DNA from 4 places in the Rossellomorea sp. LJF3 genome. Region 1 is predicted to be linked to each of the others. Evidence: riboswitches for the same ligand, from Rfam matches in the RefSeq annotation. Region 1 holds a riboswitch; each other region holds the start of a gene.

Region 1 (8,103 bases):
TGGCGATCTGTCTCATCCGCTCCTTTGTCTCTACCAAAGCAAGATTGCAATATTCGATTCCTGTGCACGATACAGAGTATCCGATGAAAGATAAAGGGCTCGTTGAAATCCGGTCAAAGATCTTTTCGTTAAGCAATGCATCCACATGCTCATCGGGGATATTCGGAATGATGAGATTCTGAGAGTTACAGTTTCTGAGTTCTCCATTTCCATATTTCTTGGATATTCTCGCGAGTTCATATACTTCATCGGAATTCAGTCTGCCTACGGGAACATTCAGTCCAATATAATTGAGTCCTTCCTGTTTTTGGGGGTGAACTCCGTAGAAATACCCTGCGTTCCATCCTTTCACTGCGTCGGTCCCTGCCGGAAGAAGCTCTACATACTCCAGCAGTTTTTCTTTGAACTTCTCCGGCCCCCAGTCAGCCATTAAGAATTTCAAACGGGCCAAATGCCGTTTCTCCCGATATCCGTAGTCCCGAAAAATGGTCGTAAGGGCAATCGTTACGTCTTTCACCTGATGTGGGAGAACGAATACGTCCAATTCTTCTGCCAGAAGAGGTCTCGAAGACAAACCACCTCCGACCTTCAGGTGAAACCCGTTCTCCTCTTTACCGTCTATCTCCTTTTTCGCCGGAAGGAAAGAAACACAGTTGATTTCGGCATTCGCTGCATTGTTGAGATTGGCGGAAATCGAGACTTTGTACTTTCTCGGTAAATTTGAAAAGTCTTCATTATGTTGGAAAAAGTCATAGACTTCCTTCACAACGGCTCTTGTGTCAAAGAGTTCATCCGGATCGATGCCAGCCAGAGGATTCCCGACGATGTTACGCGTGATATCCCCACATGCCCCTGCAGAAGACAACCCGACTTCTTCCAGGCGTTTGAAGATATCGGGGATTTGTTCAATCTTCAGCCAGTGGAACTGGATGGCCTGGCGGGTCGTGATATCATACACATCCCTTCCGTATTCTTTACAAATCGACGCTAGCTCCCTTGCTTGATCGTAAGTCAGTATTCCGGACGGGACATTCACCCTCATCATGAAATAACCGTCTTCCTTCGGTCTTTGGAGATAAAGTCCAGCCCATTTGAATTTATCCCATTCTTCTTTCGGGATGGAGGAAAATCCGTTTTCGGCATAATACGGAATATCTTCGAATACCTTCAATCCGTCTTTTTCGAGCTTCCATTGTTCTGTTTTGTTCAGCTTTTCATTTGACTCCCACGATTTCTTATATGCCATGTTTTTCTCTCCTTATATCAATTGTTTTTGCTTTAATTCGATCAAAAGACTCTCTACACATTGTTCAATGGAGTTCTTTTCTGTATCCAGGACGATTTCAGGATTTTCAGGTTCCTCATACGGAGCACTGATCCCCGTGAAATGGGTGATTTCTTGCTTACGGGCTTTTTTATACAGCCCTTTTGGGTCCCGCTTTTCACATTCCTCCAGGGAACAATGTACGTATATTTCCAGGAATTCTTCAGGGCCGACCAGGCTTCTCACAAGATCCCGGTCTTTTCTGAAAGGTGAAATAAACGCGGTGAGCACAATTTGACCGCTATCAATGAAGAGTTTCGACACTTCACCTATCCGTCTGATGTTTTCTTTACGGTCGTCCTCGTTAAAGCCCAAATCTTGATTCAACCCATGCCGGACGTTATCTCCATCCAGAACGTACACCTGCTTTCCCTGATTAAAAAGGGAGGCAGCAAGTGCATTCGCCACTGTCGATTTACCTGAAGCGGATAATCCTGTGAACCAGAGAATGAAACTTTGATGACCATTCTTTTTCCTTCTATGCTGCTTGGTGACTGTTGATTCATGCCATACAATGTTTTCTTGTTTTTCACTCAAGCTATCTTCCTCCCCAGCCGATTATTTGGATTCTTGTTTTAGACCCTTGATCAATACATCAATGACCTCTGGACGACTGAATGTTGAAGGAGGGACTTCCCCGTTCCTCAGCATTCCCCTTACTTTTGTTCCGGATAGAATGACATGATGCTCTTTTCCATGTGGACAGGTTTTCGTCGTCGCCATCCCTTCACATTTCTCACAATAGAAGCTATGTTCGAAGCGAAGGGACGTAATCCCGATCTCTTCTTCCGTAAACTGATCAAAAATCTTTTGGGCATCATAGGTTCCATAATAGTCACCAACCCCTGCATGATCCCTCCCGACAATAAAGTGAGTACATCCATAATTCTTTCGTACTAATGCATGAAAAATGGCTTCCCTTGGCCCTGCATATCTCATAGCAGCAGGAAATACTCCGAGAAAAACACGGTCTTTCGGGTAATAGTTCCTTAATAGTACGTCATAGCTCTCCATCCTGATTTCCGCTGAAATATCATCTGCTTTCGTTTGACCGACCAGCGGATTCAAAAATAGGGCATCCACGGTTTCAAGCGCGGTTTTCTGAATGTATTCATGTGCCCTGTGCACGGGGTTCCTGGTCTGAAAACCGACAATCGTTTTCCACCCCTTATCTTTAAACCTTTTTCGCGTTTCACCTGGATCGAATGAATACTCCTTGAAAGGCTTCGATAGCCTTTTCACTAATGTAATTTTGCCTCCGACATATACTTCACCACGCTGGAATAGTTTCCTTACTCCGGGATGATCCCGGTCGGTCGTTCCATAGACAAGCAGGGCTTCTTTATCTTTGTCAGGTTCGTAGATATCCTCTACGTCGATAATCCCGTATGTTTCTCCTTTATAGACAAGCCTGTTCCTTTTTCCTATCTGTGCAAAACCAGCCTGCTCCTTTTCGATGGGCAGAGTGATGGGAATGCTCCATACACATCCGCTCTCAAGCCGTAATGATTCCACCACGGTCTGATAATCCCGCTTGGTCAAGAATCCTTCTATTGGACTGTAAGCACCGATTGCAATCAGTTCCAAATCACTCAATGCGATGTCGTCCAGTGGCAGTTCGTGTTCGATGTCCTTATAGGATTCTTCAGGTAAATAGGATTGGACCAGTGCTCCTCCGTGCGGCTGTAAACTCATGTAAAATATCCTCCTTAACATATTTGTATAATCGGAATTAAGATCAAATGCCTCCTCCATCTTCGTGGACAGACCGTCTTTCCTCATTAATGACCCTCATCAACGACAACGCACCTACCGTGGCAATGATGACGCTTATCGGTACGACAATCGAGTACAAATCACTATCGATTAACAGTTTGACCAAGAAGTATGAAATACTGAGTGAAATCAAGGGAGAGACCACCCAGATTTTGATGATTTTTTTGACGATTTTCTTTTGAAGCATGTGCTTGCCGTTTTTAGCTACGCCCAAACCAATGATGGAAGAGGATGTAACCTGTGTCAGAGGGATCGGCAATCCATACAGAGAGCTCAAGATGACGAGGAAGGCTCCTGTCGAGGAAATGACAATTCCTTCAGCTTTAGAATATTGCGTAATTTTCTTGCCGTTTGTTTCGACTACTTTCTTTCCCAGTAAAACAGCTCCAAGTGCAACAAATGCTCCACCAATCAAGATTCCACGTGAAGGTGATATCAGGCCTGCCCCCACCAATGGACCAACGGCATTGGCAACATTATTCATCCCTGCTGAGAAAGCTTCAAAGAATCCGGCGATGATCAACAGATAAGCAAGCCACTGTTTATCAAAATGATACCCCCGCTTTCCAAGCTGGACTAAACCTAATCCCGCAAACCAGGTTACGAAAAAAGCGATGACAGGGACGATGACCCAGAAGGACATGATCGTAATAAGTGATTTTACATACAAAACCTGATAGGCTACCCCGACTCCTACAACGGCTCCCACCGTTACTTCACTCGTAGACAGCGGAATGCCGATCACATTCGCCAGAAATAGTGAAATCGTTGCAGATAACAAAATAATGAGAACAATCTTAATCGACAATAGATTCTGCGGGATGATTCCTGAACTGATTGTCTTTACAACCTCTCCACCACCCAGAACCGCTCCACTAAGGACACCTGCTGCGCATATCCATAGCGCTGTCCGGATGTTCTTTACAGCCCCTGCACCATATGCCACTCCCATTGACGCTGCCGCTCCGCTGGCACCAATGTTCATGGCGAAGAACAAGCTGATCAGAAGGGCTGCAACCTCAAGCAAAGACTGTCACCCTTTCTAATGGAGGCCGCATTCTGTCTTCCCTTTTCCTTTCCATCTTCCGGAGCGAAGATCATTGACATCAATAGCCGGCGTGGTGCAATGAAAGCAGCCTATGCTCGGATATCCTTGATCGTGGAGGGGGTTGTAAGAGAGATTATGTTTATGGACATAACGCCAGATCTCCTTCCACGTCCAGTGAATCAACGGACAAATTTTGACGGATTGAAATTTGTCATCTCTATTAATGAATTCAACATGTTGTCTTGTTGGGGATTGTTCCCTCCTTAGGCCTGAAATCCATGCGTGCCCCTTGGATAATGTTTCTTTTAACGGGTCAAGCTTCCGTATTTGACAGCATTGGTTTGGTTTGGTTTCCCATAACTTATCCCCATATGCCTCTGCTTGTTCCTTGAGGGTCAACTGAGGCTTTTTCATATGGATGGTCAACGCGGGATACGTCTTCTTCACTTTCTCAATGATTTCATACGTTTCCTTGAAATGAACCCCTGTATCAAGGAATACAATGGTCGCCTGCGGTTTCACCTTGGATATGAGATCGATAAGCACAATGCCTTCTATTCCGAAACTGCACGCATAGACAACCTCGTCACCGTAATGATCATATGTCCATTTCAGGACGTCCAACGCTCCTTTATAGACCGGATCCACTTCAAATTCCACGGATGGCTGTTTCCAAGTCTGATACGTTAACATAGTACACCCCATTCCATAATGCTTATCCATAGAAAAAGAGGCGGTAACAAAATATAAGGAGTCCCTATATTTTTGCTACGCGCCTCTAGTTTGTCTAGTCAGCTTATTTAATTCGGACTTTCTCATTTTTCTCTAATTGAATGACTTTTCCATCCTGTACGATAATCGTGATCGAACCATAGCTCATGGTTTCAAGCATGGACTGGATCTTCTCTGCTACCAAGTCAAACTGTACTTGCTGGTTCTTCTCTTTTTTCACATGATACCCCCAGTTTTCATCTTATCCAGGTCAGAAAAAAACAACTTCCCATTTTGGAAAGTTGTTCAGGTAAGGTTACCTTATCTTCCAAAATGACTTCACATTTTGCTGGAATTAGCACCTTACAATACGTAGGTTGCTGGGCTTCGCAGGGCCAGATCCCTCCACCACTCTGGATAAGAGTTATTCATTTTAATATTCTAAATAATATCACAATTACGGAAGAAGTCAACCCGACTTTTTCGATCGGATTTATGTCTTTTGTCTTATTTTATTAAACGATCATTCCTTACATGTTATTCGATTGGGGGTGGATCTACGACAATTTTTCATAAAGCATTGCGTTACTATTCAAGGACCCTAAAAACGACGTTACCCTCAATTACTTTCTTCCCGGCTTGATTTGTGGCTAAAACCTTAAAATGAAGGAGGTTACCCTGATTGTCCATTAATTCTGCCCTTAATGTAACCACATCATGTAACATGACCATCCCTTTAAATCGTACCGAGTAATTCTGGATAAAGCCTTCATCATAGTGTGGGCTGAAAAGTTTGGACACATTGCCCATCGTCCACATTCCATGAGCGATGATTCCTGGAAGACCCAGCTTCAAGGCTTCATCATCGATGGTGTGTATCGGATTGTAGTCTCCGGAAGCTCCTGCGTATTTGATCAGGTCCATCCTTGTGACCGGAGCCAGTTCAACCGGGGGAAGTGTATCTCCTAATCCGAATGATTGTAGTGTTGTCATTTACTCAACCTCTTTCTGACTTCTTCTGTAATAATGACAATCGCCTGGGAAGTGAAGATTCTTTCCCCACGAGAATCTTCCCCGACATCGTCGATGACAAGGAATCCCAGTTTCCCCCCGGTACCTTCCCGTTCATAATAGTCTTTTATTTCCGTATAACATTGTATCGTTTCCCCTACCTTCAAAGGTCTTTCATAATGAAAGGATTGTTCACCGTGAATCAACCCAACATTCGGTAAATGAAAGCCTTCGATCGAACCATAGTTGAACACTCTCGGAAAGGTGGGTGGGGCAATGTTCCCCCCATAAAAGGAGGACTTCCCGGTATCTTCATCCACATAAAGGGGATGGGGATCGCCAATGGCTTCTGCAAATTTCCGAACCGCCCCTCTTTCCACTGCATTTCGGGTGGGAGTAGATCTCTTTCCGATATAGGATTCAAACATATTCTTCACCCCTTTCTCCTTTATTAGGCTTTCGGCCCTCCAGCAACGTAGAGAACCTGACCATTGACGAATGAAGATTTTTCATCTGCAAAAAAAGCGACTGCATTTGCAATATCTTCAGGAAGCCCGCTTCTGCCAACAGGAATACCCTGGAGACTCGCTTCTACTAATTGTTCGAAAGTAATCCCGATCCGTTTCGCCGTTTCTTTCGTCATCTCGGTTTCGATAAAACCCGGTGCTACAGCATTCGTGGTGATTCCGAATGGACCAAGTTCTATGGCAAGGGTTTTCGTCAAGCCTTGAAGACCGGCTTTAGCCGTTGCGTAGTTCGCCTGTCCCCGATTTCCCAATGCTGAGGTGGATGAGATATTGATGATGCGTCCGTACTTTTGTTTGACCATGTATTGTTGGGCGGCCTTCACTACATTGAATGAACCCTTTAAATGCACATCCATGACTGTCTCCCAATCGTTTTCGGTCATTTTGAATAACAGATTATCCCTGATGACCCCTGCATTATTCACCACAATGTCCAGGGAGCCGAAGGATTCATATACTTCCTTCATCGCATTTTCAACTTCCCGGTATTCTACGACATTTGCCACTTTTGTATACAATTCATATTGTTTAAATACCTCACTTGCTTCATTCAACGCATCTTCATTCACGTCGATGATGGCCACCTTGGCCCCTTCTTCAGCCAGTAATCCGGCAATCGCCCTGCCGATCCCTCTGCTTCCACCTGTAACCAAAGCCACTTTTCCTCTGAATCGCTCTCCCATTTCATCTGCCTCCTTTATCTGTTTATACAAATTGCCCAAGTTTCACATGACCTTTTAATAAATTCCTTGAAATGATCAGTTTTTGAATTTCATCGGTTCCATCATAAATGCGCCATAACCTTGCCTCCCGGTACCATCGTTCGATCGGCAGCTCTCTTGTATAGCCCATACCACCATGGATCTGGAGGACGCGATCAACGACCCGATTCCCCATATTGGATCCATATAGCTTGGCCATCGACGCAACGTGACGATTGTCTTCCCCTTGGTCGAGTGTGAATGCCGCATTTAACACAAGCCAGCGGGCCGCTTCAATTTCCACGGCTGAATCCGCTATCTGCCATTGAATCGCCTGCCGATCTGCGATAGGCTTTCCAAATGTTTCTCTTTCTTTCGAATAGTCGATGGCCATTTGAAGAAGTCGTTCTGCTGCTCCCACCGCCTGTGCCCCTACAATCCAGCGGGCAAATCCGATCCACTCCAATCCCAGATTGTAGCCGCCATCGATTTCACCAAGGATATTTTCTTCAGGAACCCTTACATCTTCAAAAATAAGGCTTGCCGGTCCCCATTCCCCCATTGTATGGATATATTCGGATTTCCAGCCCATGCTTCGATCGACGATGAAACAAGTGACTCCTTCCCGACCTGTACGACGATGTTTTTCTTTATCCGTCACGGCCATGACCATGACGAAATCTGCTTCATTTCCACCCGTAATGAACGTTTTCTCTCCATTTATTATCCATTCGTTTCCGTCTTTAACGGCTGTGGTCCGGATATTACGAGTATCAGATCCCGCTCCGGGTTCGGTCATGGCAAAACATGATTTCTTTTCTCCATTGATTGTCGGTATTAAATAGTTTTTCTTCTGTTCATCGTTGGCGTAGTAAAGAATGTTATCCGCATACCCTCCAAAGGAGAACGGGACAAAGGTCTTGGAGATTTCCATATAGACGATGGCCATCATCATTTGACCGAGATCCGCCCCTCCGTATTCCTCCGGAGTGTTGATCCCCCAGA
Region 2 (8,103 bases), on a different contig from region 1:
AAGTTTTTCGGAAAACGGGATCGAGGACTGTAAACTGTTTCTCAATATTTATATCACCACGATGTTGCACCCGAGCTTTCACACCTATTTTTCCGATCTTATGGACCGCCACCCTGGCATGAAGGGCCGACTTGTGCTTGAAATTAATGAGTCCAGTGCGGAAGAGCTTTGGCAGAATCCGTTGTTAAAAAAGTCTTTGAAAGAACTGAAGCAATATGGTGTGTGGTATGCGATTGATGATTTCGGGCAGGGGACGTCTTCAATCAAGAAATCCATTGAATATGAACCGGAAATCATCAAGCTTGACCGCTATTTTGCCATGAACCTGGCACAGGATGAAAAGAAACAGCGGTTCCTCTCTTTTTTCAACCAATTTTACGGAAGTGATACGTTGATTGTCTTAGAAGGGATCGAAACAAAACAGGATATGCAGGTGGCAAGGGAAATAGGGATAACGATTGGACAGGGCTTTTATTTAGGAAAGCCGAGCCGATTATTGGCTTAGACCTGAAGAGTGACTCTGACTTACCGGGGTCACTCTTTTTGTTATCAAATTGTCAGATTTGAAATAAAATTGAAAAATTTTTACATTTCTATTAAACTGAGGAAAAAGAGAATAAAGGGGGATTCAATGTATGAAATATCTCAAGTTTCCGATCAGGTTCGTCTTTTATTATATTCTCGGTTTAATTGGGATTCTAGCCGTGAGTATTGCTCCAGAAGTGTTCAGGGAAAGAGGGCTATATAATGTTGTAGGCTACTTGGAGGAGTTTATCAAGTTCATCTTTGTTTTCATGGATGAGGCCAACTGGAGTTATTCATATAAGGGAATTACCGTCGATTTCCTCGATATGCTTTGGGGACCATACCTGTATTCACTGCAAATTATTGGGGGAGCTTTGGGCATAGGGCTGGGTATTGCCTTTATTCTTACCGTTTTCACCGTCTTTTTACCACGACCGATCACATCGGCTCTGAAGAAAGCATTAAACCTCTTGGAGACGGTGCCGGATTTAATGTTCGCGTTCATGCTCCAACTGATGATTGTCTATGTATTTAAATATTTCGGTGTGGAACTGATGAATTTTACAGAGTTCGGGGAGGAGAAGATCTTTCTTGCCCCGATGATTACGTTGTCGATCATTCCGATGATCTCTTTCTTCCGGATCCTCATTTTCATTATGGAAGAAGAGTTGCTGAAGCCACACATCGAATTTGCCCAGAGTAAGGGGATGTCGAAAGGGCGGATCCTATTTTCACATGTTTTGAAAAATATTTCACCGAGTCTTTTCTATCATGGAAAGCTGATCATATGGGGGATGCTGTCGAGTTTATTCATCATTGAAACGATTTTCAATATGAAGGGGATCACCTATTATATCATTCAAGATTTCAGACCGATGGTGATTGCCATCTCATTGATTATGATTTACACACCTTTTTTCATCGTGTACCAAGGTGTGTATCTGTGGATCAATCATGAGAGCAGTGAGGATCACACGAAATATAAACGAGATAAAACAAAATGGACTGAATGGAAGATATGGGGCTTCCTTTCAACCATTCGCAGGCTGTGGTGGCAGCATATGCATAATGGCAAGTTCGCCACCGGATTCATTGTGATATTTGGTTTAATCGCGGCCAGCTTCCTCTATTCAGCGTTGAAGGAAGAGCCGATCAAACAAATTCAATTTATGAAAAATGAAGAGGGACGGATCATCAGTGCCCCTCCTCATAAACCATTTGGGGACATGATTCTGGGATCCGACTTCTTCGGTTACAGTATTCTCGATCAGCTTATTGTGGGGGCGAAGTATACCCTGTTGTTTGCTTTGGTTGTAGCTTCCCTGCGGGTGATCGGGGGATTCTATCTTGGTATTGCTTATCATTTCCACTTGAAAGAAGGCAGGAAGAACTGGCTTGACCGGATGGTGGATTCGATTCATTTCCTGCCTTTAAGTCTTATCGCTTATCTCTTATTAAGACCGGTCCTTTGGGGGCTGCCTGTGTTAGGATGGGATCACTCGATCTTTGAGAGGCTTGTGTTCGAAGCCGTTGTCTTAACAATCCTTGTCCTGCCGTTGACCACTGTGTTAATCGGGAATGAACTGAAACTCATAGGGAAGCAGGACTTTGTTCTGTCTGCGAAGCTCCTTGGAGGAAGTAACAAGCACCTGCTTTGGACGCATCTCTTCCCTCACTTGGCTCCGAGGCTGTTTATTATATGGGGACAGCAATTCATCCAGACGCTACTTATCCTCGTCCATCTCGGATTATTTCATCTTTTTCTGGGAGGGACGATCATAACCGGTGGGATGGTTCCGGATCCTCCGAAATCAGGAACGTTTGAATGGTCCGGCCTGATCAGCTCCACGAAGAATTCACTTATGACAGGCAAGTACTGGATTGTCATTGCTCCACTCGTTGCCTTCATGATCGCGATCATCGCCATGCAGCTGATTGTTCAGGGCGTGAAGGAAATCCAGCAAACGAAAGTCGGGGTGCTGGTGAACAACAAACCAATCAAGACGAAACAAAAAATAGCAAAAAAGAAAACCAACCGTCCCGCGGTGGAAGACTTCCAATTTGTCCGCCAGCAAACCTTTAAAGGATAAGGAGGAGACTAAAGGTGAGCAGAAAAAGCCCTAAACTTCCATTGACTGATCAGGAGAGGTCAGCCCTTCGCAAGGCTAAGATACGACTCGGGGATCTACATGAATGTTCTCCTGAATTTCTCCGGGAGAAACTTAATATTACGATGGAAAGATCCCGTTACTTAGTCGGGATGTCCATATTTCAACAGATTCCTTCTATTGGACCCAATATGGCTCACAATGTTGTAGAGGATCTTGGATTTTATACCCTTGAAGAAATCAAGGAAGAGAAGGGGGAAGACATTATCATCGACTTAGAAAAGAAGTACGGTGTTTGGATGGACCCATGCGTAGAAGACTCACTCAGATGTGTCGTCCACCACGCCAATCACCAGGGAAGCAGCAAGAACTGGTGGGACTTCACAACACAAAGAAAAACATATCGCCAAACTCACGGCTACCCTGGAGACCGTCCCACCAAAGCCTGGGATCAATAGGTCCGTCCCTCCTGAAGTCCAAGCCGGGAAGCGCATTTACGCTTCCCGGCTTTCTTTTTTGCTGGTTTTTGAGGGACGGACCTCATTCGTATTTCCTCCTTAAAATGGACATCATAAAGAAAAAGGAGTGATGCTATATGAGAACCCTTGTTATCTGTTTACTTATGACTTTTTCTATACAGATGTCCGTTTCAGCAAGAAACATCCTTCCCCTTCCGGCACATCAGAATGAACTTGCGATTGTGATCGATGATTTAGGAAACGACATGAAAGGGACAGAAGAAATATTAAGCCTTCCCGTCACTTTGACGATCGCGGTCATGCCTTTTCTCCCAACGACCAAGGCAGACGCGGAAAAAGCCCATAAAAGTGGACATGAGGTCATCGTCCACCTTCCTATGGAACCGATGTCTGGAAAAGCGAGCTGGCTCGGTCCGGGGGCAATCACGACTTCGCTATCCGATGAAGAAATCAGGAAGAGAGTGGAGCAAGCCCTGGAAGAGGTTCCTTATGCAGTGGGAGTCAATCATCATATGGGATCGAAGGCAACCGCCGATGAGCGGGTCATGAGGATTGTCCTCGGTATATGCAAGGAAAGGGGTTTATTTTATCTGGATAGTAAAACAACAGGAAAGAGTGTCATTCCGAAGCTTGCAAAGGAAATGGGCGTGCCATATCTTGAAAACGAATTATTCTTTGATGACATCTACACCATTCAGCACATCGGGAAGCAGGCGAGACTCCTTTCAAAGGCATTGGATCGTGATGAAGCAACCATCGCGATCGGGCATGTTGGGGTTACAGGCATGAAGGTGGCCACCATGTTAAAAGAATTTCTTCCCCTTTATGAGAAAAAAGCATCGATCGTGCCACTGTCCGATCTCATTCCAGAATATCATTTGATTGATGAGAGCATGCCTTGATGGTGTGCTTTTTTAATGAACATTAAAAAATGAAAATGTGGAAATAATCTGTTAATCGATGCTTAATTTTTTGAGGAAAGGAAACTCTCCTTTATAATCAGTAGGTAAGAAGGAGATGATTCGAAATGGATTACGCAATCGTGACAGGAGCAACAAGGGGATTAGGGGAGTCCGTCGCCAGGCTCTTTATTGAAAAAGGCATCGGCATTCTCAATATATCCCGTTCGGATAATGACAGCTTACAAAAGCTTGCACAGGAAAAAGAAGTATCGTATGAATTCTTTCCCTGCGATCTATCTCAATCAGGACAAACTGAAGCGGTTTTCCGTGAAGTAGGGACAAAGGTATTTGGATCTGAAGCCGAGACGATATATGTCGTTCAAAATGCCGGCGTGGTGACACCGATCAATACGTCGGGTGAAGTGGAAAATAACGCATTGGAAACGAGTGTGCACGTCAATCTCCTTTCACCTATGATCGCCACCAATGAATTGCTCAAGGCAGCCAAAGGCTCTGAATCGAAGATGATCATGATCAACATCAGTTCAGGAGCGGGAAGCCGTCCCGTTTATGGCTGGAGTACGTATTGCGCGACTAAGGCGGGGATCAATATGCTGACTGAAACAGTTAGCCTTGAACTTTCAAATACGCATAGCCGTCATCAGGTCATCGCTTTCAGTCCGGGAGTGATGGATACGGATATGCAGGGGGAAATCCGCTCGTCCTCCAAAGAAGCCTTTGCCGAGGTTGAATCGTTCCAGCGCTACAAAGAAGAGGGGATGCTGCGCAGCACGGACACGGTAGCGGATGCACTGGTGAATCTCATCACCAAAACCGATATAGAAAGTGGCAAACTGTATCATGTGAATGATTTGTTATAAGAAGAGAGCAGATTCCGGAAAGCGGGGTCTGCTTTTTTAATGGTGTTTGAAAAATCCGGACATAAAAAGAGACAAACCCAGACAGATTTGTCTCTTTTCAAATAAAATTAAGAAGAACGGACCGGATCTCCATCTGAAGCGGTTCTCCGGGTGAACTTCGGAAGGGCGAATTGAATCGCAACCAGTCCGCAAACGGCAATCAGGACAGGGTAGAAGGCATAAGGGATGATGCTGACAGGTGATATGCCGGCTACTTCCGCCACTAACAGTGCCTGTGCACCGTATGGGATCAACCCTTGAACGGCACAAGAGAAAATATCGAGGATACTGGCTGACTTACGGGCATCTACGCCATACTGATCGCTAAGCGTTTTGGCCAGTGGTCCTGCGATGATAATGGAAATCGTGTTATTGGCTGTGCAAAGATTCGTCGAACTGACCAAGCCTGCTGTAGCAAGCTGTGCTCCCTGAGGAGATTTAATCTTACGTGTGGCATGGTAAAGGATCGCTTGAATCCCACCATTATGACGAATGAGTTCGACGACTCCGCCTATCAGGATGGAAAGGATCACAATCTCTGCCATGCCCGTCATCCCGTCGGCAACACTGCCAAAGTAACTCGATGGGGTAAAGCTTCCATCCATAAATCCGATAACCCCTGCCAACACAATCCCGCCTATTAAAACGACAAATACGTTCAATCCTGCAAGGGCCCCAATGATGACTCCGAGGTAAGGGATGATTTTAACCCAATCGAAGCTTCCTGCGTCGACGGATGATGGAGTCCCCATGGTAAGGACAAAAAGGGTGACCATAGTGATGATGGCTGCGGGTAATACAATGAAGAAGTTCACCTTGAACTTGTCCTTCATTTCCGTTTTCTGTGTGCGTACGGCTGCAATCGTTGTATCCGAGATGAACGATAAATTATCCCCGAACATCGCTCCCCCGATGACGGTGGCCATAGCAAGAGGCATGGAAATGTCTGCTCCTGAGCTGATGCCCACTCCGATCGGGGCAAGTGCTGCGATCGTCCCCATGGATGTCCCCATTGATAGGGAAATGAAAGCGGCGATGATGAATAATCCAACAATGATTAGATTACCAGGAAGCACGGATAGGGCAAAGTTGACGGTTGAATCAACGGCCCCCATCTTTTCTGCTACACCGGAAAACGCGCCGGCTAATAGGAAGATAAAGACCATGATCATAATATCCGGGTGCCCGGCACCTTTTGCGAACCGTTCAACCTTAGAGGTTAACGATTCTTTTCGATTCATCGCCAGGGCTACAACCGCTGCAATGATGATAGATACGAGAACAGGGAATGCATAAAAATCTCCTGAAAGGATCCCCGCTCCAAGGAACAGTGAAACAAATATGATCAAGGGCAATAAAGCCAGTAAATTACCTTTTTCTTGGTTCATGCCAAACACTCCTTTGTCGTGTGATATCAAATAAAAAAACCTCTTCCAACATAAGAAGAGGTTTCATTCAAACGAAACACTCCTCTTATCTTTCAAGCATTACGCTTGCTGGATGTGGCACAGCACTCATTATAAGTCCGCTGCCGAGACATCAAAGGGCCAGTCCCTCCGTCTCTCTGGATAAGAAGATATGTTATTCAGTTCATTTAAAATATACTTCCATACTTTAATGGGTTTAATCGAAAAAGTCAAACGGTAATTTATTGGAAATAAAACGATGAACCTGGCTGCCGTTGCTGGATCAATCAAAAGCGGGGGGAGATTACCGTATCAAGGCATGCTTTATAAAACGCGAGACTTTATCCATAAAAAGGCATAAATTCATAGACAATTGAACGGTCAAGGTCTACTATAAGATAGACAAAAAACATCTTGGGGGATACGGTAGTGGAAAGAAATGTGCGAAATCAAATTTTTACGTTACAAGGGTTTTATCTATTAACCTTCTTCGGGGTTGGAAGTTTATATCCTTTACTCAGTGTATACTTAAGTGAAAGTGTGGGGTTAAATGGGTATCAGATCGGAACCATCATGTCCGTCGGCCCGATCATGATGATTTTCTTTCAGCCGATATGGGGGATGGTCAGTGACACAACCAATAAGCCAACCGTCGTGTTAGGATTAACTTCCTTAGTTGCAGGGATCTTTGCCCTTGGTTATTTATTCATGGATGTTTACTATGGATTGCTGGTAGTCGCGATTTTAGTTGCGATCTTCCAAAGCGCCATCATCCCCGTATCCGACAGCATCAGCTTGAAGTATACAAGTAAAGTCCGTTATAACTACGGAAATATTCGTCTGTTCGGCTCATTGGGATTCGGGATTGCCGTGTTCATCATGGGGAGGCTTTCAGAAGGATTCATCGGACCCACGATCATTTTCTACTCCTTCTTTATCTGTCTGGTACTTTCCGGTTTCCTATCCTTCCGCTTTCCTAAAGAGAGAGCGGCAGCTAAGCTTGATCTAAAAGCCGGGATGAAGGAATTATTCACGATGAAGAAATTTCTTATCTTTCTGGCCGTCACGTTCCTGGTGTTCGGCCCGAATTTAGCCAACAACGTTTATTTCGGATTATTCGTGGAAGATTCAGGTGGTACGTACGCCGGAATTGGTCTCGCATTTCTGATTGCCGTCCTATCAGAAGTCCCGTTTATGAGAATCGCTGGAGGGTGGATTGATAAGTTCGGTCTCTTGTCCGTAGCTGCGCTGGCAGGGGCTGCATCCATGATCCGCTGGCTTTTTTACTTCACAGAACCAAGTTTATGGCTGGTCTATTCTTCAGCAGTGATGCAGGGTCTTGCCATCGGATTATTCATTCCTGCGGGGCTCCGCTACATTAAAGAAATCACGCCGGCACATATTACAGCTACTGCCGTCACCGTCTATTCCGCCATCGGAAATGGCCTCGGGAATTGGTTCAGTACCTTCGTGGGAGGTTTCATCTATGAAACCTATTCCATTTACACGGTATACCTCTTCTTCGCAGTCCTGTCACTCCTTGGCATCTTCCTCTGCTTCGTCCTAATGAAGGAAGAAAAAAAGAATGCATTAGCTTACTAAAAAACAGGCATCCGCTACCAACGGGTGCCTGTTTTTTATATGAATTAATAAAAAGGAAGGATTTTCCTTTTGGGATGTATAAGTATATAAGAGAAATGATTTTACTTTGAAAGTGGTTATCTTAAAAGGCACTGCTAAATAAGTTTTTAAACTTCACTTTG
Region 3 (8,103 bases), on a different contig from region 1:
GACAAAAAGTACATAATGAGGTGAATGTATGATTCAAAAGGTTGGTCTCGTCCAGATGGATATTGTGTTTGGGAATCCTGAAGAAAACAAGGTGAGAGTGGAAAAGTGGGTCAAAAAAGCAAAGGAAGAAGGATGCGCTACCGTCGTTCTTCCTGAACTGTGGACGACAGGCTATGATCTGACACGGATAGATGAGATCGCAGATGAAGGAGCCGAAGATTCTTCCTCCTTCCTGACTTCCCTGTCAAAAAAATATTCCATTCACATCATAGGAGGCTCTGTTGCCAATAAATCAACAGATGGGGTTAGAAATACACTGTTGGTGGCGGATGCAAATGGCGTGTTGGTGAAACGGTATTCTAAGCTTCACTTATTCAAACTAATGAATGAACATCATTATCTACTTCCTGGAGAGGAAGACGGGGCCTTCTCTCTTGATGATACCATGATGGCAGGACTCATTTGTTACGACATTCGTTTCCCTGAATGGTTCAGGAAACATGTCATGATGGGAGCGAAGATTGTCTTTGTGGTGGCTGAATGGCCGGCTGCCAGGATGGATCACTGGGAGACCCTCTTAAGGGCACGTGCGATTGAAAATCAATGCTTTGTGATTGCATGCAACCGTGTGGGGAGTGACCCTGACAATGAATTTGGCGGCTCCTCCCTTATCATCGATCCATGGGGGGGAATCCTTGCAAAAGGAACCCAAAGTGAACAGTTGGTCGTTGCTGAAATCGATTTGCAGGAAGTAGAAAAGGTCCGTAAACAAATTCCGATCTTTCAAGACCGGAGACCAAATTTTTATTAGAAAAAATTCTAAAAAACCGTTGACATGGAAAATACTTCAATGGTACCATTCAATTCAAATGAACATTCAGAATTTTAATTAAATAAGATACACGCAACTCTTATCAAGAGCTGGCTGAGGGATTTGGCCCTATGAAGCCCAGCAACCGACCATAATACCGTTGTAAAACGGGGCGCTGTATGCGCCGGATGATCAATCCAGTAAGGCACGGTGCTAATTCCAACAGAAAGATCATCTTTCTGGGAGATAAGAGGCGAAGAAGATGACTCTTCAAGCCTCTTTCGAACATGGAAAGAGGCTTTTCTTATGCCACGGAAAAGCCTCCCTAACACCCTTTCTTAAAGGGTTCACTAAAAGGAGGAACGAAAATGGCAATCACTAAGCTTAATACGTATCAACCACTAACGGAACAGTCGGCCATCGCTATGGCAGTGAATGTAGGAATATTCGAAGAAGGTTCACATTTAATCTGTGAAGAAATCGGTGATGGGAACCTTAATCTGGTTTTTCATGTAGTTGAAAGGGATACAGGTAAAGGGATCATCATCAAACAAGCACTCCCCTATGCAAAGGTTGTAGGTGAAAGCTGGCCACTTACGATCGAACGGGCAAGAATTGAAGCGGGTGCCCTACACCTTCAGCGATCACTTGTAGGGGACCTTGTCCCGGAAGTGTATCATTCCGATCCATCCCTCGCCGTCACAGTGATGGAGGATTTAAGCAACCTCACCATCGCACGTGCCGGCCTGATCAATGGGAATAAGTACCCGAAGCTATCAGAAGACATTGGTACATTCCTTGCAAATACACTGTACTTCACGTCTGATTATGCCCTTCATCCATTCAAGAAAAAAGAATATGTGAAGGAATTTTCAAATCCTGAGCTGTGCAAAATCACGGAGGACCTAGTATTCACGGATCCTTTCTTCAACAGTGAAACGAATGAGTTTGAGGAGGAATTGTCAGGAGATGTGCAGCAATTATGGGATGATTTCACTGTAAAACTCGAGGTGGCAAAACTTAAAAAGAGTTTCCTTACCGAAGGGGAAGCCCTGCTTCATGGAGACCTCCATACGGGAAGTATCTTTGTGGATGACGAACACACAAAAGTCATTGACCCGGAATTTGCTTTTTATGGGCCGATCGGTTTCGATATCGGTCAGTTTATTGCAAATCTTATTTTCCAAGTGATCGCGAATCCAGGTGAAAAGGAAACCATCCTTCACCATATCGAAAATACTTGGAACGTCTTCTCTGCTACGTTCTCCAGACATTGGAAGGAAAGTGGCGACGCTTATACGAAGGTGAATGGGTACCTTGAGTATGTATTGGAGAAGAGTTTTCAGGACAGCATCGGTTTTGCAGGATGCGAGTGCATCAGAAGAACGATCGGTCTTGCACATGTGGAAGACCTTGAGAGCATCGAAGATAATGAACAAAGATTAAAGGCCAAACGAGCATGCCTCAACCTTGGAAAGAAATTGATTGTAAATCGGAAACACATTCTTACCATTGAAGAGCTTCTGACTTTAGTACGATCACATTCTGAATAATTAAAGGAGATACTCATGACACATACACCGACCATTCCAACTTCACTCGAGTGGCATGAAGATCATTTACTGATTCTTAATCAACAAAAGCTGCCGAACACTGTGGAATATTTGACGCTAACGAACATTACAGACTATTATGAAGCCATCGTTTCGCTTAAAGTGCGAGGCGCCCCCGCAATCGGGATCACAGCCGCCTATGGATTGGCACATGCTGCTTCTCATTATGAAACAGACAATCTGATAGAATTCAATCACCTTTTCAGGAAGGATAAAGAATACCTCGCTGACTCAAGGCCGACGGCAGTCAATCTGTTCTGGGCATTGAATCGATTGGAACAAGTTCTTGCCCATGCACAATCCGTGAATGAAGCCAAGACCAATCTGCTTCATTCTGCCATTCAGATCCATACGGAGGATGAGGAAATATGCAGGATGATCGGTGAACACGCATTGGATGCATTGGATGACAAGAGGAAGATCATGACCATCTGTAATGCGGGATCCATTGCCACGAGTAAATATGGAACTGCACTTGCCCCCTTTCACCTAGGCAGGGAAAGGGGAATAGGGTTTCAAGTATTCGCCTGTGAGACACGCCCTGTCCTTCAGGGCGCCCGACTCACTGCCTGGGAGCTTCAGCAATCAGGTGTCGACGTGACCCTTATTACTGACAGCATGGCCGCTCATACAATAAAGGAGAAGGGTGTGGAAGCCGTCATCGTCGGAGCCGACCGGATTTCTGCGAATGGGGATACCGCGAACAAAATCGGTACGTCCATGCTTGCCATCCTATGCCATCATTACAATATACCATTCTACGTGGCTGCCCCTTCTTCCACATTCGATCCTACCTCGAGAACAGGTGACGATATCCCGATTGAAGAAAGAGGGCCAGACGAAATCACGACGATGGGCGGCTCTATGATTGCACCCGAACACGTTCATGTATATAATCCCGCTTTTGATGTGACTTCTCATGAATTGATTACCGGCATCATCACCGAAAAGGGAGTGCTGTATCCTCGTTTTCAAGAAAGCATTCAACGAACTATAAACCTGGCATAAATACAATGAAAGAGAAGGAATTCATCCTTCTCTTTCATTTCTTATTCTGATAGTTTTATAGATGCCCACATTTCCTTCGGATTCACCTCATAAATGCCGTTTTCCCGATACATGAACTGATGGATGATGAACTCTCTCCTCAAGGTGGCGAAATCTTCATGGAATTGTAGAATGTACTCATTCAGCTCTTTTTCCTTATACTTCTCCCCCACCTTCAGACCTTCCACGAGATGTTCAAGAATGAATAGTTTTTTCTTTTGTTGGGCGGGAATACTTTTGATCCGTCCATTTTTCTCCAGAAAATTATTCTTCACCTTCTGTTTTTCTTTCACTAACTTCTCTGACATTGTCCTGTCCCCTTTCTCCTCTTGAGCAAACCTGTGCAGAACGTCCCCGTGATGACTTAATACTTTTTTATTCAAATGGTAGTAAACCGTGTTCTTCTCTTTCCGCGAATAAACAAGATTGCACTCTTTCAGTTTCGCCAAATGATGGGAGATCGTTGGCGCAGTAAGTCCGAGCTTTCCAGCTATGGCCCCCACGTGCAAACTCTCTTCTGCCAATAAATAAACGATCTTGATGCGGGTCGCGTCCCCCATCGTTTTATGAAATGCGATCTGTTTGCTTAATTGCACCATTCCGCCTCCTAACTATTTAGATTATTATCTAATTAGATGATAGTCTAAATAGAACGAATTTTCAACTGTTATTTTCAGAATTCCCCCCCAAACAATCGTTACGTGTCACTAAAACCAAAAACAGGCATTCTCCACATGGAAGATGCCTGTTTCTATTATCTTTCTAATGAGAGTAACGTTTCTTTTTTGTCTATTTGCTTACCTGCATAACCGGTGAGTGTCTTATTTTTCCCAATGACACGGTGGCAAGGGATGATGACGGGAAAACGGTTGGCTTTATTCGCCTGCCCCACAGCCCGGACCGCTTTCGGTCTTTGAATGGCTTGTGCTACATCCTGATACGACCAGGTTTCGCCATAGGGTATTTCCTTGAGAATATTCCATACTTCCTTTTGAAACTCGGTCCCTTCGATTTTCAGAGGAAGATCAAATGTTCTTCTATCACCCTTAAAAAACTCCAGGATTTGCTCCTTTGCTCTAATCAAAATGGGATGATCCGTTTCGATGGACGCTTCTTCCTCAACAAACTGCACAGAAAGCAATTGAGTCGGATCGGCCATTAGCTTCAAATTCCCAATGGGACTATCGATTACAATCGTATGAATGGTCATAATACAGGACTCCTTTATGATTTAGGCAGATAGATATGGAAAACGGTTCCTTCTCCAACGATGCTTTCAACCTGGACGCTGCCTTTATGTTCTTTAATAATCTTAAAGCTTACCATAAGCCCAAGTCCAGTCCCTCTTTCTTTTGTTGTATAAAAAGGTTCGCCGAGCTTCTTGATCTTATCCTTAGAGATTCCGCCTCCCTGATCCTTAATCTCGATATGAATCAAGCCGTCCTCTGTCTCCCCGATGCTGATGGAAATCACTCCTCCATCTGACATGACTTCAATCGCATTCTTAATGACATTGATGAATACCTGTTTTAATTGATTGGGTTCAGCTACTATGGTCGGAAGGTCTTCCTGATATCTTTCCTCATACTGAACATTATGCATGACAGCCTGTGCACTCAGTAATTCCACCGTATCCTTCATGATCCTGATTAAATTCGTCTCCTGATATTGGATCGCCTGAGGTTTGGCCAATACGAGAAACTCTGTGATGATTGACTCAATTCGCTGGAATTCAGAAGTGATCACATTAAAGTACATCTCATGATCTTTGCCGACGCTGTTCTCAAGCAGTTGAATGAATCCTTTAAGTGCAGTCATAGGGTTTCTGATCTCATGGGCGATCCCTGCAGCAAGCTCCCCTACTACACTTAATGTGTCAGATTTCCTCAGTTGTTCCTGCATCTCGATTTGATCCGTAATGTCCCGGATGATGGTTAAATTCAGGTTAGAGAGCAAATTGTATTTCGATGATAATTCAACGTATTGAACCCTGTCCCTGGAGGATATCAGCGTTTTTAAAAACGTTGCCTGACCATCCTCCTTTAATTGATGCAGATAATCCTCATAGGCTTCTTCACCCGGCTCAATATTCAATATTTCTCGTACATCTTTACCAATGAGCTGATCTTTATCCAACTTAATGATGTTACTCACTTCAGGATTCGCATCAACGACGACATAATTGTGATTGGTCAGAAGCAATCCGTCCAATGAACCTTCGAATATCTTCCGGAACCTCTCCTCACTCTCCCGCAGTTCCTTCTCCATTTGATATCGCTCACTTACATTACGGAATATGGTCATATTATAACCATCTACGGAATGAAGCTTGGACGTGAATTCCAAATGCTTGAGCTGATTGTTCGGCATGAGGAACAATACCTCATCCCTGACGGCCCCACTTCTATATAATTGTTCCATGACCAAATCGAACTTCTGGCTTTCCAAAGGATAAACGAAGTCCCTGATTTTTTTTGAGAGGAGCTCGGAAAGTGTGCATTCGAATATTTTCAGTGCTGAAGAGTTCGCTTTAAGGACCCTTCCGTCCTGATCCCATAAGACAATGGCGTCAATCGCTTCTTCAAACAATCCTTTGAACAATTCTTCATTACGTTTCAATTGGATCTCCATCTGCCTTTTTTCCGTTACATCTCGAAGAATAGCCATATGGAGCTTATGATGCACGTATGGGCTTGTCGTAAATTCAACGATTGAAATACTTTGTGATTTCTTGATCGGAATTTCGCCACGGGCTTTTTTATTTTGAGAAATCAACTCTTTGATTTTTTCAACCTTATAATGGGCATTTTCGGGAATGAACGAACTGATATTCCTCTTGGTGATCTCATCCTTATCGAGCCCCACCTGCAAACTGAATGCATGATTCACATCATTGATATTTCCATTAATGTCAAATAACACGATCCCCTCTGAAGCATTCTGGAAGATGTTCGATAGTAAGTGTACATTTAAATGATCCTTGCGCTCCTTTTCCTTCAGTTCCGTTACATCCTTAAAGTATAAATAAGCATTAGGTGAAATGGTCGATTTTTTCAACAGAAGTTCAACGTGGATGATTTTCTTCTCATTTACATTCATCAGGGTTTCGTCTTCCAATGTTTTCCCCGTCTCCATTACTTCCTTATAATGGGCCACAATAGGCGCGGGCACTGAAGAGAAAAATGAGCTGAAAAGCTTCCCTACAACATTCTCATCATTTGACTCCAGGGTTTCATATGCTTCGGGGTTGGCGTAAACGATTTTCAACTCTTTATTGATCACTAGCATCGGCATGGGTGAAGCTGAGCAAATTTCCCTATCGACGGGATGACATAAATCCCTATTTTGCTCTTCTTTCACTTTACTACTATTAGTCATTTCCTCATCCCCCTACTATTTTAAAAGACGACCATTGGCTTAAATCTTACAGAATTCGCATAGCTCCCCGTACTTCTGGTGATAATTAACAATGAAAATCATGTTTTGCTCATTGTATCCTAGGGTAAGAATGAATTAGGATTAAACTTTTTTAAAAGATGGTGAAGATATGAAACAGCGCGACTATTACTTCGACAATGCCAAATTCATCTTGATCTTTTTAGTGGTATTTGGACATGTCATCCGATCCTATATCGAAAGTGATCCCTTTATCCTTTCGTTGTATAAAACGATTTACACCTTCCACATGCCGGCCTTCATCCTTGTGGCAGGGTTCTTCGCAAAAGGATTCTATAAAAAGGGGTATATCCAGAAACTTGCTAAAAAGTTGATACTTCCCTACATTGTGTTTCAACTGATCTATACGGTGTACTATCATTTTCTTTATCAAAAATCAACATTCGAGGTGAATCCACTTAATCCTCACTGGTCACTGTGGTTCCTTATCAGCCTTTTTTGCTGGAACGCACTGCTCTATGCTTTCATCAAATGGTTTAAATTCAAACCTGGAATTGGCTTGACAGTGGCTTTTTCACTTGGACTGATTGTAGGATTCGCCGATGTTATTTCAAATTATTTGAGCTTGTCCCGAACATTTGTGTTCTTTCCTATATTCCTGATGGGGTACTACATGGAGAAGGAGCACTTCGAATATTTTAAAACGAGTAAAGCCCGTTTAGTGGCAGGTTCATTATTTGTAATCGTATTTTTAGGGATGTATTTTATACCTGAATTCTCAGACAAATGGTTGCTGGGTTCCAAACCTTACGGAGACTTTGAATGGAACAACGTAATCAGCATGGGTGTCAGGGCGGCTGTTTACTTATTAAACGTCGTGATGATTTTCAGCTTTTTCACATTTGTTCCTACAAAGAGACAGTTTTTCACCAAGTGGGGAAAAAACACTCTCTATGTTTACTTGCTCCATGGTTTTCTCATTCGTTTATTCCGAGAAAGCCATCTAAAGGACGCGATTGACCCTAACGCCAGTCTGTTACTGTTACTTGGGGTATCCTTTGTACTGACGATGATATTCTCAACCAAATTCTTTACGAGCATCACACAACCTATTATCGAGTTTAGATCAACAAGGCTGCAGAAACTGCTTTCCAAAAGGGAAATGAAAACAAGATAAATCTCACTAGAAAGGGCTGACCCCATTGTATTCACGGGTCAGTCCCTTTTTCATGATTA
Region 4 (8,103 bases), on a different contig from region 1:
TCCGTTTCGGGCCCCCATATGCTCATCAGTTCATTCCCGGCGAGTACGAAATCCCCGACTTTGTAATGAAGCTGAAGGACAACATTTTCTTCGTGTGCACGTCGGATCATCCCCTGAAAATCGACCAATTGTATATATCCAGAGCCTCTGGAAGTCACGTGAATGATATTCCTTTTCTCTTCCTCCATGATATCCCCACTATCAGCGGTACGGTGAGCTTCCAAGTCCTTCTTCAGCGTCTGGTTGATCATCACTTCCGAAACCTGCTTCATATTGTACGTAATATTATGGACCTGCATCCACGTCGATGCATGGTTAATGAAAAAGATGAACGTAAGGGCTGACAGGAACGCCAGTGCGATCGTCATGACCGGGGCAGCGACAAACATTTCCTTCTTTGAACTTCCGATAAAAAGGAAAAGGAGGAGCACATAAACGAAACTTCCGTTGAAAATGCCGAGGGCGTGCTGCGTCTGTTTGTCCGAAATGAAATCCAATAGCATCCTGGGTGAAAACTGCCCGCTGAACATCGTCAGCACGACGAGCAGGGAATTGAGAGTAAAAGCACTGAGTGTCAAGATGCCCCCTATGAGCGTGCTGACCAGTATGCGGGTGACCGAAGCATCCATACTTAACATATCAAACGTATACTGTGACACTTCCAGATAGAGATCTAAATAGAGGGTAATGGCGACCATGAGCAAGGACAGGCATATGTATATAAAGGGCATATACCAAATGGTGAGCCGGATTTCATGCATGCGCTGCCGTTTTGACATGAGCAAATATTTTTGAATGGATAAGGGGAGGATCTTTTTCAACATGATCGAAACGTGTCCTTTCTAGTAAATGGATATGGGTTAGTTTTCCCTCTCTACCTCGGTTAAAACTTCCTTTAACCAAAAAGATTAATAGAAATAGGAGTATTCCAAACTAAACCCATCGGAAATGTCCCATCAGGTTTTAGTAGAAAGAATTTTTAAAAAATAACAAAAATTCTATTGACGAGGGAGTGAATCCCCTATATAATCCAATTCATACTCAAATATCAAGTGAAAACATAACGTTATATCTCTTATCAAGAGCGGCGGAGGGATAGGCCCGATGAAGCCCGGCAACCTGCAGGATCAGTCTGTAAAGGTGCCAATTCCTACAGATTCCAAGTGGATCTGGAAGATAAGGGGAGGAGCATGATCCATTAGCCCTCTTCTTACAAGAAGAGGGCTTTTCTGTATACCCTCTTTCTTTCCACCACGCCTTCAGAAAGGAATCGTATGTGCAGGTAAAACGGGAAAAAAGGAGGCTGAATGATGTCAGCGATAAATGTTGCGCTTCTGGGCTTTGGAACAGTTGGTCAAGGGGTCTATGAAGCCATTGATACTCATCAGGAAAGATTGAAAGAAGTACTCGGTAAAGAGGTGAAAATAAGGGCAATCCTCATCAAGGATCCCTCTAAGCAAAGGGAAATCGATCCGTCCATAAGGATTACGACCGATTATAAAGACATTCTCGACATACCTGACCTTCATGCGATCTTTGAAGCCATAGTAGGAGAAGAACCGACTTATACGTATGTAACACAAGCAATCGAGAAAGGGATTCACGTCATAACGGCCAATAAAGCCATGTTCGCAAAATACGGCCCCGAGCTTCTGAAGAAAGCTTCCAATAATGGGGTGTCCCTTGGTTTCGAAGCGACCACGGCTGGAGGGATCCCGGTCATCGGCACCATCCGTCAGCTCCTGAAGGTAAATGGAATCAGAAGCATTCAAGGAATATTGAATGGGACATCCAACTTCATTCTATCCCAAATGAGGAAAAAGGGGCTTTCCTTTGACACTGCTCTAAAGCAGGCTCAAGAGAAGGGATATGCCGAAGCGGATCCGACCAGCGACATAGAGGGATATGATGCCTTTTATAAGCTTCTGATTTTAAGTCAGACCGCCTTTGGCAGGCAGCCGGACTGGAAGGATATCAGGCGGAAAGGGATCACACACTTGACGGCTGAATGGCTGCAGGCAGCCGAGTCCTTCCGTTTGCGCTTTAAGCATGTGGGATCACTGGAACGGGACGGATTCAATCGCATCAAAGGGGGAGTGGAACCGATCCTTGTCCACGACAGCCATCCCTTTTACGGGGTGGAGGATGTGGAAAATGCGATTTCACTGAAAGGGAGTCTGGTAGGGAGGATCACACTGCTGGGTCCTGGAGCGGGGAAATTTCCGACGGGAAGTGCCATGGTGGAGGATTTTCTCTCCCTGATAGAGGGGAAATACACCGTTTCTCCTGAAAAGACGGTGACGAGCGAAGATACCCAAGGAGAAAGCATCAGGCAATGGGTCCTGCGCTTCAAGGAAAAGGAGGAGTATCAAAGCTGGATTACACCGTTCACCTTAAAGGACCGCATTCAGCTTGGAAATGACCTTTACGTCTTTGTCGAAGGAAGAAAAGAAGAATTGGATTCCCTTCTTCAATCACATGAACACATTCAGGCTGTATCGATTCTAAACGAAATTCCTCTTGAAAATGAAGTGAAGGAAGGAATAGCTGTTTCATGACGCATTTAGGGAAAGCAGAAAATAGATCTGATAGAAAGTAGGGGGATCACTTGGGTATCATTGTTCAGAAATTTGGTGGAACCTCTGTAGGTTCTACGGATCGCATGAAGCGGGTGGCCGGTCAAATCTTGAAGGAAAAAGAAAAGGGGAATGATGTCGTGGTTGTCGTATCCGCGATGGCCAATACGACGGACACCCTTGTGAAACTGGCGGGGGAACTTTCTGATTATCCCGGTAAAAGAGAAATGGATATGCTCCTCGCTACAGGGGAGCAGGTCACGATTTCCCTTCTGACCATGGCCCTTCACTACAGAGGGATGGAGGCCGTGTCCCTGACAGGTCGGCAGGCGGGGATCCGGACCGATGCAGTGTTCGGCAATGCAAAGATCTCTTCCATTGATACAGGGAGGATAAAAGAGGAGTTATCCGCTGGGCGAATCGTTGTGGTGGCCGGGTTTCAAGGGGTCACCGAAGAGGGGGAGCTCACCACTTTAGGCAGGGGTGGATCAGATACGTCGGCTGCTGCACTGGCTTCAGCCCTGAATGCGGATCGATGCGACATTTATACGGATGTGGATGGGGTGTATACCTCCGATCCGAGAGTGGTCCCCCGGGCTGCCAAGATCGATGGCCTGTCCTATACTGACATGCTCCGGTTTGCCATGATGGGAGCCAATGTCCTCCATCCGAGAGCGATTAAACACGCCAAGGAACATGGAGTACCTATGATCGTCCGTTCCAGTCTAAAAGAGGGGCGGGGAACCGTCATCAGCGGGAAAGTCCAAAGAAATGATAGCATCGTGGGAGTAGCCCTCCAGGAAGAGATCTCCGTCCTTACGATCCATGGCTGTGATGGAGGGGAATCCTTGATCCTTTATGATCTTGATTCCCACCATATCGAAACAGAAAGAATCAGACACCGACAAGGGCTGGTCCTTATCATCAAAGATCAGGATGTTCCCCAGGTGAAAAAAATCGTCAGGAAATATAACCAGGCTTACTCCCATTTTGACATTAGGGAAGATGTATCGAAGGTGTGTGTGATTGGAACTATCCAGTCTTCAGGGGAAGTAAAAGAAAAGGTCACGAATGTCTTCCATGATTACCATATAGGGAAGGTGTCCGTATGGGAATCATCAGTGGGACTGAGCGCCATTGTCGATCGCACCGATGTCGAAAAGGCTGCAAGAATCCTTCATATGCACTTCGGGTTGGATTATATCGAATCCAAAAGGGCGATTTTATAATGGGAAGAAGTGTATAGTTCGCTCTATACACTTTTTTCTTTATGGGGTGATGGATACCGGGGTCCCGATCGGTACGATGTTTGACAGCTCTTCCACGTCTTTATTGTACATCCGGATGCATCCTTTGGACACGGCATTTCCTATGGAAGCGGGGTTATTCGTCCCGTGGATCCCATAGCTTTCTTTGGATAAACTCATCCACATCGTGCCAAAGGGTCCCCCTGGGTCCGGTGCTTTATTGATGATGATGAATTCGCCAATGGGCGTTTCGAAAAGGATCCTTCCGACTGCAATGGGGAACTCTTTCACTTGAGAACCATCTTTAAATAATCGGAGAATCCGATTGTTGACAGACACTTGAATTCTGTACGGATTCCCGGTAGTATCGGGAATTCCGGGGATGGTGATCGTCTGTCCCGGGTATAGCTGATCCGGATCGATGCCGGGATTGGCTTTCAGGATGTCAGGCAGTGGGGTCCTGAAATCCCTTGATATCTGATTAAGAGTTTCTCCAGTCTTGACGGTGTGGATCATTGGTATCAGACCTCCTATTTTCACCTTATCATTCTATTCTATGGTGCCAGGGGAAAAGTGGTTCAATGAGGTCACATCAAGAAAGCCTGCATCCATGAAGATGCAGGCTGTGAATTAAGATCATTGAGGCAGGTTTTGCTGCGGGACAGTCGTATAGCTCTGCAGCATGAGGGTCATATCCTGCCCATTCAATTGAGGAACCTGATAATACCCGTGCTTATTTTGGTAAAGGAAAATTTCATAACTCATTTCAATGAAATTCGGTACACTGTCTGCAACAACTCGGCGCAGCACGGGGTTCGTCATCTCAAGAGCCGTCATGGCAAGGAGTGTGGCCAGTGATTTCGTCTGACCCAGCATATATGCGGACAAGCCCTTATCCGAAAGCTCCTGGACGGATTGATTCGGTTTTTTGGGTGCACCGGGTTTGATACCATAAGTGGTCGTATGGCTTTGGGTCATTTGGTATTGTTGCGTCGGGATGATGGGGTCCTGTCCGGTCGAGAAACTTCCTACAATGGTATTATACATAGTCGTCACGAAGTCGGTCTGGCGCTTGACGATATCCTTCAATTCCGGATCCTGAATGTGTTGATCATACATTTGATATTGATCCAGCATGCTGATGATCCCTGCGATGACTTCATGTGCATCAAATAGCTCATGCCCCCCATGGTTCTGACTTTGGGTGTTCATCATATTCGGTGGCATTTGAGCGCCGGGCTGCGGCCTCCCATTGGATTGACCTTGGTTATTCATACATATTCCTCCTCTATTGGCTTCGATGATTAGAATAACCCCTCAAAATAAAATTATGTATGCCTCATTGTGATTGGCCTAATACTTCCCCGCCTGTCCGAATACAATAGGGAGAAGTCAATTTGAAGGTGGTACGGTTATGAGTATATTTATTAGCTATATCGTTTTAGGGTTATCCCTTTCTGCCCCTATGGGACCGATCAATGCCGCTCAATTGGACAAGGGGATCCGCTTCGGTTTCATACATGCCTGGCTTGTTGGAGTCGGGGGGATGGTGGCGGACGGGATCTTTATGCTCCTGATTTATTTTGGACTGGCTCAATTCATTGATATACCGTTCATTAAATTAGGTTTATGGATCTTTGGCTTTTTTATTTTGACGTATACGGGGATTGAAAGCATACAAAAGTCGGGAACCCTCACATCCTCTTCACCTCAATCGCAGAATGAGTCGAAAGGGAAATCGTTCCGTACGGGTTTCTTTATGGCGATTTCAAATCCGTTAAGCATTTTGTTCTGGCTTGGAATTTATGGATCGATTCTTGCACAGACGTCCAGGTCATATGAATCCTCGCAGCTTTTCTTGTATAGTCTGGGGATATTCCTGGGCATCACCCTGTGGGATGTGACAATGGCTTTTGTCGCGACGGGGGCAAGGAAGCTGGTGAGTCCCCTCATCCTGAGGATCATTTCCATCGTATCGGGTATCGTCCTGATGGGATTTGGGATTTATTTCGGCGTAGAGGCCTGTCGTATATTGTTTGGTTAGACAGACACCCAATGGGCGCCCTCCTAATAGGATAGATGAGTAATCGTTAGGAGGGATCGGCTACATGTTATATACAAAAAGTTGGATCGATCAACACCTGGAGGAACTTACTCCCTGGCAGCAATCTGCCTATCTCCACTTCTCGGACCTGATGTGTGATGAAGAGCACCCGTATCCGTGCGTACCGGGTAAACAAGGCTTTCAAACAGATACTTTGCGCTTCGGTTTTGCAGAAGATCCGAGAAAGGATGAAGCGACGGATAAGCTGGTCTCTTTATTAAAGCAATACGGAGGTATTTCAAGGGATACAGGGAAGTATGCATCTCTTGTCGTGTTCTTTCAATCAGAGGATATCGAGGGTTCCGTTGAATCGTATCAACAGATTTTCTGGGACTTGTTAAATCGGGTACACAGACTCGATGATACCCCTTGGCCAGATGATATCGGAAAGGATCCCCATGATCATACTTGGGAGTTTTGCTTTGACGGGGAACCTTATTTTTCCTTCTGCGCGACTCCTGCTCACATCGTCCGAAAGAGTCGTCACTTTCCTTATTTTCTTCTCGCCTTTCAGCCCCGGTGGGTATTTGACGAAATCAATTCATCTACGACATTCGGTCAGAAATTAAAGAAGGTCATACGAAAGCGGCTCGTTGAATATGATGAGGTCGATCCTCATCCCAGCCTGAAATGGTACGGACAGGAAGACAATTATGAGTGGAAGCAATATTATCTCAGCGACGATGATTCTTCCATGAGCAAATGTCCCTTTTCCCATATGCATAAGAAGATCAAGAGTTAAGGCATCAGGCTTTAACTCTTTTTTCTTTTATGAAGGCAGCCACTGCAATCAAGAAGATGAATCCAAGACTGACAAAAAAACCGACTCGGCTCACTCCGTCAAGAAGAGTGCCGCTGATGGCAAACAGAATGAGAAGCAGGGCAATGAGAGATCTAGTCAGATCCCAGGCTGTCCGGCTCATAAGTTTATGAAAGGAAGCAAGAATGAAAAGCCACGTATAAAGAAGCATCAGCCCTGCAGCGGTTGTGATATATTCAAAGAGTTTATCCGGAAGCAGCATGGCGACGACAATGGATAGAGCAACGACGAGAGTAGTCAAGCCGAATGCGGGGAGCGGGACCTCCGTTTTTCCTTTTTTGGCGAAAATACGGGGGGCATCGCCTTCTTCGGCCAGAGCCACAAGCATCGTGGTGACGGCGTATAAAGAAGCGACCATGGTAGAAAACCCGGCAATGATCAACACGGCATTGAATAGGTGGGGGACCCACGGAATGCTGTACTGATCAAGGGCGGTCAAAAAGGGACTCTCATTAGGATTGATCCTGTTTAGCGGTACCAGCTTTAAGACGAGATAGAAGGAAAGTATATAAAGGACCGTCAAAATCAAAAGCATGATGTTCCCTGACTTCGGAGCATCCTTAGGATCCTTCAGTTCCCTGGCCATCAGACCCATCACTTCAATTCCCCCAAATCCATAGAAGGCAAAAAGAAGGGCGAGCCATAAGCCTTTCCCCTCATGAGGAAGAATTTCCTTTAAGGGGGAAGGAAGACCCCGCCCCGAAGACCCGTCCCCGAGCCAGCCAAACAAGGCGGCACCGGCAATGATAATGAACATGATGATGGCAGCGGCTTTCATCACTCCGAACACATTCTCCATTTGTTCCACTTTCCGGACTCCCATCAGGATGATGACCAACCCAAGGCAGGCAAATCCGGCTGTGAATATCCAAAGAGGGATCTGTGGGAACCAAAATTGAGCGAAGAGGGCGAGAGCGGTTAACTGGCTTCCCATGATCAACATTTCTGCCGACCAATACACCCATCCATTACTGAATCCTGCCCAGGAACCGTAAGCTTGTTTAGCATATGTCCGGAATGAACCTTTTTCCGGGTGCTGTGCCGTCAGTTTAGCAAGTGCCTGGAACACCATCCAAGTTCCGATCCCGGCAACTAAATAGGCAATGAGCACAGAGGCTCCCGCTTTTTGAATCGGAATGGCAGAGCCCAGGAAATAACCGGTTCCGATGATGCAGCCCACCCCGATGAAAGAGAGCTGCCACCACGTGAGATTTGTCTGATTCGTACATTTGCTCATATCTTTTCACCTGACCTTTATCCTTCATAGTTTGACGTTGAACCTTCTGAAATATGTGAATGGGCACGGAATGATTTTTTATGAGAAAGGAGAAAGTAAGGGAGAATGAAGTGGAGGAG

The links. Region 1 has a riboswitch for S-adenosylmethionine ahead of V8G47_RS01385 (YezD family protein). Riboswitches for the same ligand answer to the same signal wherever they lie in the genome.
Region 2: it holds a riboswitch for S-adenosylmethionine, as region 1 does, so the genes downstream of both, V8G47_RS17605 (Na+/H+ antiporter NhaC family protein) here and V8G47_RS01385 (YezD family protein) in region 1, are expected to answer to the same signal.
Region 3: it holds a riboswitch for S-adenosylmethionine, as region 1 does, so the genes downstream of both, mtnK (S-methyl-5-thioribose kinase) here and V8G47_RS01385 (YezD family protein) in region 1, are expected to answer to the same signal.
Region 4: it holds a riboswitch for S-adenosylmethionine, as region 1 does, so the genes downstream of both, V8G47_RS07705 (homoserine dehydrogenase) here and V8G47_RS01385 (YezD family protein) in region 1, are expected to answer to the same signal.

What each region holds. Positions count from the first base shown of each region.
Region 1 is NZ_JBANLY010000001.1:263,538-271,640, forward strand. Features, by position in the region: gene V8G47_RS01360 (nitrite/sulfite reductase) at 1-1,246, opposite strand, end outside; gene cysC (adenylyl-sulfate kinase) at 1,259-1,861, opposite strand; gene sat (sulfate adenylyltransferase) at 1,883-3,019, opposite strand; gene V8G47_RS01375 (inorganic phosphate transporter) at 3,063-4,085, opposite strand; gene V8G47_RS01380 (phosphoadenylyl-sulfate reductase) at 4,143-4,841, opposite strand; gene V8G47_RS01385 (YezD family protein) at 4,945-5,100, opposite strand; SAM riboswitch class I at 5,178-5,283, opposite strand; gene V8G47_RS01390 (MaoC/PaaZ C-terminal domain-containing protein) at 5,448-5,852, opposite strand; gene V8G47_RS01395 (MaoC family dehydratase N-terminal domain-containing protein) at 5,849-6,298, opposite strand; gene fabG (3-oxoacyl-ACP reductase FabG) at 6,322-7,080, opposite strand; gene V8G47_RS01405 (acyl-CoA dehydrogenase family protein) at 7,103-8,103, opposite strand, start outside.
Region 2 is NZ_JBANLY010000023.1:29,745-37,847, reverse strand. Features, by position in the region: gene V8G47_RS17630 (EAL domain-containing protein) at 1-505, shown strand, start outside; gene V8G47_RS17625 (ABC transporter permease subunit) at 636-2,615, shown strand; gene V8G47_RS17620 (helix-hairpin-helix domain-containing protein) at 2,630-3,091, shown strand; gene V8G47_RS17615 (divergent polysaccharide deacetylase family protein) at 3,229-4,014, shown strand; gene V8G47_RS17610 ((S)-benzoin forming benzil reductase) at 4,140-4,895, shown strand; gene V8G47_RS17605 (Na+/H+ antiporter NhaC family protein) at 5,003-6,322, opposite strand; SAM riboswitch class I at 6,405-6,509, opposite strand; gene V8G47_RS17600 (MFS transporter) at 6,770-7,942, shown strand.
Region 3 is NZ_JBANLY010000008.1:98,287-106,389, forward strand. Features, by position in the region: gene V8G47_RS10090 (carbon-nitrogen family hydrolase) at 29-811, shown strand; SAM riboswitch class I at 909-1,064, shown strand; gene mtnK (S-methyl-5-thioribose kinase) at 1,180-2,364, shown strand; gene mtnA (S-methyl-5-thioribose-1-phosphate isomerase) at 2,380-3,432, shown strand; gene V8G47_RS10105 (DUF2087 domain-containing protein) at 3,474-4,067, opposite strand; gene V8G47_RS10110 (methylated-DNA--[protein]-cysteine S-methyltransferase) at 4,226-4,681, opposite strand; gene V8G47_RS10115 (PAS domain S-box protein) at 4,696-6,849, opposite strand; gene V8G47_RS10120 (acyltransferase family protein) at 7,019-8,044, shown strand.
Region 4 is NZ_JBANLY010000005.1:167,824-175,926, reverse strand. Features, by position in the region: gene V8G47_RS07710 (DUF2254 domain-containing protein) at 1-779, opposite strand, end outside; SAM riboswitch class I at 1,073-1,183, shown strand; gene V8G47_RS07705 (homoserine dehydrogenase) at 1,311-2,558, shown strand; gene V8G47_RS07700 (aspartate kinase) at 2,609-3,805, shown strand; gene V8G47_RS07695 (L,D-transpeptidase family protein) at 3,845-4,339, opposite strand; gene V8G47_RS07690 (spore coat protein) at 4,460-5,098, opposite strand; gene V8G47_RS07685 (LysE family transporter) at 5,238-5,867, shown strand; gene V8G47_RS07680 (YqcI/YcgG family protein) at 5,932-6,669, shown strand; gene V8G47_RS07675 (amino acid permease) at 6,674-7,984, opposite strand.